Regions from separate parts of the Methylobacterium sp. TK31 genome, predicted to be linked through region 2. Evidence: predicted binding sites of a transcription regulator. Region 2 holds the regulator's gene; the other holds the start of a gene.

Region 1 (3,387 bases), 2.1 Mb from region 2:
GGCCGAAATCGGCGGGACCCAGCAGCTTGGCGATGAGCAGGCCGAGGATGAAGTTCAGGCCGGCATTGAGGATGAAGGCAGCGATCACGGCCATGGCGCGGACGGGTTCATCCTCGGATGCCGGCTCGACGGGGCATCGCTGCGCACGGCTCTAGCACCACGCGGGCAAACATTCCGTCAACCGGTCACAACCAGCCCCGGATGCGGAAGAAAACGATCGGAATGATGGCGCTCACCAGGATCAGGGCGAGGCCGTAGGGATAGCCGTAGACCCATTCCAGCTCGGGCATGTGCTTGAAGTTCATGCCGTACATCGAAGCGATCAGGGTGGGCGGAATGCCGACCACGGACGCCACGGTGAGGACCCGGAAGGTGTTGTTCTGTTCGATGCTGATCAGGCCGAGGGTCGCGTCGAGCAGGAACTGGACGTTCTCCGAGAGCCGGATCTCGAACTCGTCGAGGGAGGCGATGTCGCGACGCACGGCCTCGAAGCGCGGCCCCTGCTCTTCGCCGAGGATATGCTCGCACTCATTGGCCACGAAAGGCACGATCCGCTCCAGACCGAGGAGGCTCGACCGGATCTTGCCGAGGGTCTTCCCGCGCCGGCCGATGCCGCGCAGGATCCGGCGCAGCGCCAGGTCGCGCCGGCGGGGCGTCTGGGCGCGGAGCTTGGTATCCCCGGCGGGAGCCCCGCTACGGACATCGAAATCGAAGATCCGCGTGGACAACTCGTCGAGGTCGGCCCCCATGTCCTCGAGGGAGTCCGCGAGGCTGTCGACCAATTCCTCCATCAGAAGGAGGAAGATCTCGGTGGAGGTTGTGCCCGGCCCGTCGCCGGCGTCGATGCGCTTCTTCACCTCCGCGAAGGCGCGCAACTCGTGGAAGCGCACGGTGACGAGGCGGTCGCGGGTCAGCACGAAGCCCAGGGGCTTCAACTGGGTGTCGAGCTTGTCGAAGGTGACCATCGGGGTGGACAGCGAGAAGCCGGACTTCAGCCGCCGCAGCCGGCTCGAGTTCTCGACCTCGCTCAGCGCCTTCCGGGAGGGCACCCGGATGCCGGTGCAGGCCTCGACCCGCTGGGCCTCCTCGGCGCTCGGATCATCGAGATCGATCCAGACGACCTGCGAGGGGTAAGCCGCCGCCGGCGACTGGGCCTCGGGCTCGACCGCGCCTTGCGGACCATGAAGCTTGATCATCCGCGAAGGACTTTCCGTCGTCGTGGGGAATCGGGGGATGATCCTGTCGCCGGATCGTCGTCGGAGCCTGCGACAGTCTTGACTCGAACGGCTCCCGCGCCTAACTCGGCGCCAGCGTTAGCACTCACTCAAGGAGAGTGCTAACGGCCTGGGTTGAGCGCGCTGCCGCGCCGCATCAACGCCATCCACGAATTTGAAGCAAGAGGGCAGCTCATGAAGTTCCGTCCGCTGCACGACCGTGTCGTCGTCCGCCGCATCGAAGGCGAAGAGAAGACCAAAGGCGGCATCATCATTCCGGACACCGCCAAGGAGAAGCCGCAAGAGGGCGAGATCGTCGCCGTCGGCCCCGGCGCCCGTGACGAGGCCGGCCGCGTGAACCCGCTCGACGTCAAGGCCGGTGACCGCGTCCTGTTCGGCAAGTGGTCCGGCACCGAGGTCAAGATCGACGGTCAGGACCTCCTGATCATGAAGGAATCCGACATCATGGGCGTCGTCGCCTAAGTCGGTTTTCGGTTCTCCTCCCTTCCACGAGCCCTTCGAGGGCGCCGTCCGGCGCCTCGGGGCCCATCACTGACAAGGATCTGACATGGCAGCGAAAGAAGTCCGCTTCGCCTCCGACGCCCGCGAGAAGATGCTCCGTGGCGTCGACATCCTCGCCGACGCGGTGAAGGTGACGCTCGGCCCCAAGGGCCGCAACGTCGTCATCGAGAAGTCCTTCGGCGCGCCCCGCATCACCAAGGACGGCGTCACCGTCGCCAAGGAGATCGAGCTCGCCGACAAGTTCGAGAACATGGGCGCCCAGATGGTGCGCGAAGTGGCCTCGAAGACCAACGACATCGCGGGCGACGGCACCACCACCGCCACCGTGCTGGCCCAGGCCATCGTCCGTGAAGGCGCCAAGTACGTCGCCGCCGGCATGAACCCGATGGACCTGAAGCGTGGCATCGACCTCGCCACCACCGCCGCCGTGAAGGACATCACGAGCCGCGCCAAGAAGGTCGCCTCGTCCGAGGAAGTCGCTCAGGTCGGCACCATCTCGGCCAACGGCGACAAGGAAATCGGCGAGATGATCGCCCACGCCATGCAGAAGGTCGGCAACGAGGGTGTCATCACCGTCGAGGAGGCCAAGACGGCCGAGACCGAGCTCGACGTCGTCGAGGGCATGCAGTTCGACCGCGGCTACCTCTCCCCGTACTTCATCACGAACGCGGAGAAGATGGTCGCCGAGCTCGAGGACCCCTACATCCTCATCCACGAGAAGAAGCTGTCCTCGCTCCAGGCGATGCTGCCGGTTCTCGAGGCCGTGGTGCAGACCGGCAAGCCGCTCGTCATCATCGCCGAGGACATCGAGGGTGAGGCGCTCGCCACGCTCGTCGTCAACAAGCTGCGCGGCGGCTTGAAGGTCGCGGCCGTGAAGGCTCCGGGCTTCGGCGACCGCCGCAAGGCCATGCTCGAGGACATCGCGATCCTGACCCAGGGTCAGATGATCGCCGAGGATCTCGGCATCAAGCTCGAGAACGTCACCCTCCCGATGCTCGGTCGCGCCAAGCGCATCCGCATCGAGAAGGAGACCACCACGATCATCGACGGTCTCGGCGAGAAGTCGGACATCGAGGCCCGCGTCGGTCAGATCAAGGCGCAGATCGAGGAGACCACCTCGGACTACGACCGTGAGAAGCTGCAGGAGCGCTTGGCCAAGCTCGCAGGCGGCGTCGCGGTCATCCGCGTCGGCGGCGCGACCGAGGTCGAGGTTAAGGAAAAGAAGGACCGCGTCGACGACGCGCTGAACGCCACCCGCGCTGCGGTGGAAGAGGGCATCGTTCCCGGCGGCGGCACTGCCCTCCTCCGTGCCCGTGAGGCCGTCCGCGCTCTGAAGAGCGACAACCCGGACGTCCAGGCCGGCATCAAGATCGTGCTGAAGGCGCTCGAGGCTCCGATCCGTCAGATCGCCGCCAACTCCGGCGTCGAGGGCTCGATCGTGGTCGGCAAGATCACCGACAACACCTCTTCGATCACCTTCGGCTTCAACGCCCAGACCGAAGAGTACGTCGACATGATCCAGGCCGGTATCGTCGACCCGGCCAAGGTCGTGCGCACCGCCCTTCAGGACGCGGCCTCGATCGCCGGCCTCCTCGTCACCACCGAGGCCATGATCGCCGATGCTCCGAAGAAGGACAGCGGCGCCCCGGCG
Region 2 (3,387 bases):
ACGAGCTTGCCGGCATTGTGGGTCGCGATGACGACGCGGCCGGAGAGGATGCGATGCCCGCTCATGCGGGGACTCCCGGCGCGATGGCCTGCTTCTGGAGGGCGATGAGGGACTGGATGCCACCCTTGGCGAGACGCATCAGCTCGAACAGCTCCTCCTCCGAGAACGGCTTGCCCTCGGCGGTACCCTGGACCTCGACGAGGCCTCCGGCGCCCGTGATGACGAAGTTGGCGTCCGTCTCGGCGCCCGAATCCTCGGCGTAGTCGAGGTCGAGGACGGGCTTGCCCTTGTAGATGCCGCAGGAGACCGCGGCGACGTGGTCGCGCAGGGGGTCGACCGAAATGATCGAGCGGCCGCGCATCCAGGTGAAGCAGTCGTGCAGGGCAACCCAGGCGCCCGTGATCGCGGCGGTGCGGGTGCCGCCATCGGCCTGGATCACGTCGCAATCGACGGTGATCTGGCGCTCGCCCATGGCCGGAAGGTTGGTGACGGCGCGCAGCGACCGGCCGATCAGGCGCTGGATCTCCTGGGTCCGCCCGGAGGGCTTGCCGGAATTCACTTCGCGCCGGGTGCGCTCGTGGGTGGCGCGGGGCAGCATGGCGTATTCCGCCGTCACCCAGCCCTTGCCCGAGCCGCGCAGCCAGCCGGGGCCGCGCTCCTCCAGGGTGGCCGTGCAGAGCACCTTGGTGTCGCCGAAGCTGACGAGGCACGAGCCTTCCGCGTGGCGGGAGACGGCGCGCTCCAGGGTGACGGTGCGCAGTTCGTCGGTCGCGCGCTTCGAGGGCCGCATGCCGCTCTCCTTCCGAGTGTGATGGAGAGCGGCTTTACGGTTTGGGTTGCCGCCCGGCAAGCGAGGCCGGACGGAGCGGGTTCCTTTCGCGGCGGGCCGCGGCCGCGCCCGGACGGCTCAGTAGCGGTAGCGGCGATGACCGAAATGGTGGCCGTGGTGCCGGCCGTAATGGTGGCCGAAGTGCCGGTGGTGACGACGGCCGAAGTGCCGGCCGTGGTGGTGATGGTGCCGGAAGCCCCGGCCGTGATGGCGCCAGTGGCCGCCGCCGTACTGGACCTCGGTGACGGCGGCCGCCGGGCCGGCGACCTCCGCCGAGACGATGGCGGGGGCGGCCTGGGCGCCCTGCGGCGCGCTGAACAGCATCGCACCGACCATCGCCAGGACGATGGCGAGGGACTTGATCAGGCCGGATCGAGCGGTGGGTCTCATGAGATGGTCACTCCTTCGTGCGATACGCGCCGCCTGGGCGTCGGCGAGGTCCCGTCGCCGGCCCGGTCGCGCGGCCGGGTTCGACGATGGGCCTGAGCAACGCACGAACCCGGCGGAACGCCTCACACGGCCAAGCTGTTTCTTTGGCATCCCCCGGGTTCGGCCGCGGGACGCCAAGCTGTTTCTTCGGCGTCCCCCGGGTTCGGCCGTGGGACGCATTGTGTAACGCACTGGAGACCGTCACACTCTCCGCCTCAGGAATGGATCGTGACAGAGCCCTCCCACCCCTTCTCGACGTCCCAGCAGATGCAGGTGCTCAGCGCGCTGAACGAACGCTCGCGCGAGATCTTCCGCCAGATCGTGGAAAGCTACCTCACGACCGGCGAGCCGGTGGGCTCGCGCAACCTCGCCCGTATCCTGCCGATGACCCTGTCGCCGGCCTCTATCCGCAACGTCATGGCGGATCTGGAGCATTCCGGCCTCATCTTCGCCCCGCACGCCTCGGCCGGCCGTCTTCCCACCGAGCAGGGCCTGCGCTTCTTCGTCGATGCGATGCTCGAACTCGGCGATGTCGGGCGCGAGGAGCAGGAGCGGATCGAGTCGCAGATGCGCGCGGCCGCCTCCGGCCACACCTTCGATTCGGCCCTGGCCGAGGCTTCGATGCTGCTCTCGGGCATCTCGCGCGGCGCCGGCGTGGTGCTCACCACCAAGACCAACGTGCATCTCAAGCACATCGAGTTCGTGCGCCTGGACCCGACCCGGGCCCTGGTCGTCCTCGTCTCCGACGACGGCTCGGTGGAGAACCGCCTGCTCGACCTGCCGGCGGGCCTGCCGGCCAGCGCCCTGCAGGAGGCGTCGAACTACCTGAACGCCCGGCTGCAGGGCCGGACCCTCGGAACCCTGCGCGCCGAGATCGAGGCGGGCCGCCTGGCCATGAAGCGCGAACTCGACGCGATCACGGAGCGCCTGGTCGATGCCGGCCTCGCCGTCAGCGTCGGCCCCTCGGATGCCCGCCAGCTCATCGTACGCGGCCAGGCCAATCTCCTCGACGACCTGCGCGCGGCCGAGGACCTCGACCGCATCCGCCTGTTGTTCAACGACCTCGAGACCCAGAAGGACGTAATCGAGCTCCTGTCCCGGGCCGAGGGCGGCGAGGGCGTGCGGATCTTCATCGGCTCGGAGAACAAGCTGTTCTCGCTCTCCGGCTCCTCGATGATCGCCGCTCCGTTCCGCGACGGCTCGCAGAAGATCGTCGGCGTCGTCGGCGTGATCGGTCCGACGCGGCTGAACTATGCCCGCATCGTGCCGATGGTCGACTACACCGCCCGGGTGGTCTCCGGCCTCCTCGACCGCAAGCGCTGAGCCGGACCGGGTCGAGCGCGAACCTGCGGGTGCCGAACGCGAAGGGGGCGGAGCCCGAAGCCCCGCCCCCTTCGTTCCTGTCGAACCGCTCGGTTCAGCCGCGGATCACGTCGACGATCTCGTAGGTGTCCGGATCGACGATGACGATGTCGTCGTCCACGAGCACGTAGCGGTAATCCTCGTATTCCGGCGCGATCCGGACGATGTCCGGCGGCAGGTCGTAGAGGGTGTAGCTGCGGGCGATCGCCGTGCCGACGGTGAGCGCGAAGGCACCGGCCGCCAGGCGCGGAATGCCGCGGCGGAACACGCTCTGGCGGAACTCGGTCCGCTGCGGTGCGCCGAGGCGGCCATAGGCGCCCCGGACCGCACCGCGGTCGCCGCGCTCGCCGCGACCACCCCGGTCCGCGCGGCCGTCGCGCCCACCGCGCTCGTCCCGGTCGGCCTTTCCGCCACGCTCGTCGCGACCCCCGCGCTCGTCGCGACCGCCGCGCTCGTCGCGACCGCCGCGCTCGTCGCGACCGCCGCGCTCGTCGCGACCGCCGCGCTCGTCGCGACCATCCCGGTCGGCCCGGCCGTCCCGCGCCGCGGCTCCGCCATCCTCACGGCCGCCGCGCTCGCCGGCCGCCGCGCCCGGACGTCCCTCCTGGCGTCCCGCGCCGCCCTCGGCCCCGCGGCCGCCGGCCTCACCGCGCTGCGCGCCGCCGGCCGGACCGGCTCCGGTCTCCGCGCCGCCGCCCCGCATTCCCGCGCCGCCACCGGCTCCGCCGGCCTCACCGCCCCGCATGCCCGCACCGCCGCCGGCGCCA

What was found. The regulator HrcA, encoded in region 2, represses chaperone genes, less so after heat shock. The targets are predictions, from matches to a motif close to GTTAGCACTCNCNNNNNGNGAGTGCTAAC.
Region 1: the regulator HrcA is predicted to act here: its motif matches at 1,313-1,341, upstream of groES (co-chaperone GroES).

The regions. Positions count from the first base shown of each region.
Region 1 is NZ_CM143964.1:3,275,655-3,279,041, forward strand. It holds gene ACXJY8_RS15185 (lipopolysaccharide biosynthesis protein) at 1-94, opposite strand, end outside; gene ACXJY8_RS15190 (magnesium transporter CorA family protein) at 186-1,196, opposite strand; gene groES (co-chaperone GroES) at 1,410-1,697, shown strand; gene groL (chaperonin GroEL) at 1,783-3,387, shown strand, end outside.
Region 2 is NZ_CM143964.1:378,719-382,105, reverse strand. It holds gene rdgB (RdgB/HAM1 family non-canonical purine NTP pyrophosphatase) at 1-65, opposite strand, end outside; gene rph (ribonuclease PH) at 62-790, opposite strand; gene ACXJY8_RS01700 (hypothetical protein) at 908-1,219, opposite strand; gene hrcA (heat-inducible transcriptional repressor HrcA) at 1,526-2,581, shown strand; gene ACXJY8_RS01690 (DUF1236 domain-containing protein) at 2,676-3,387, opposite strand, start outside.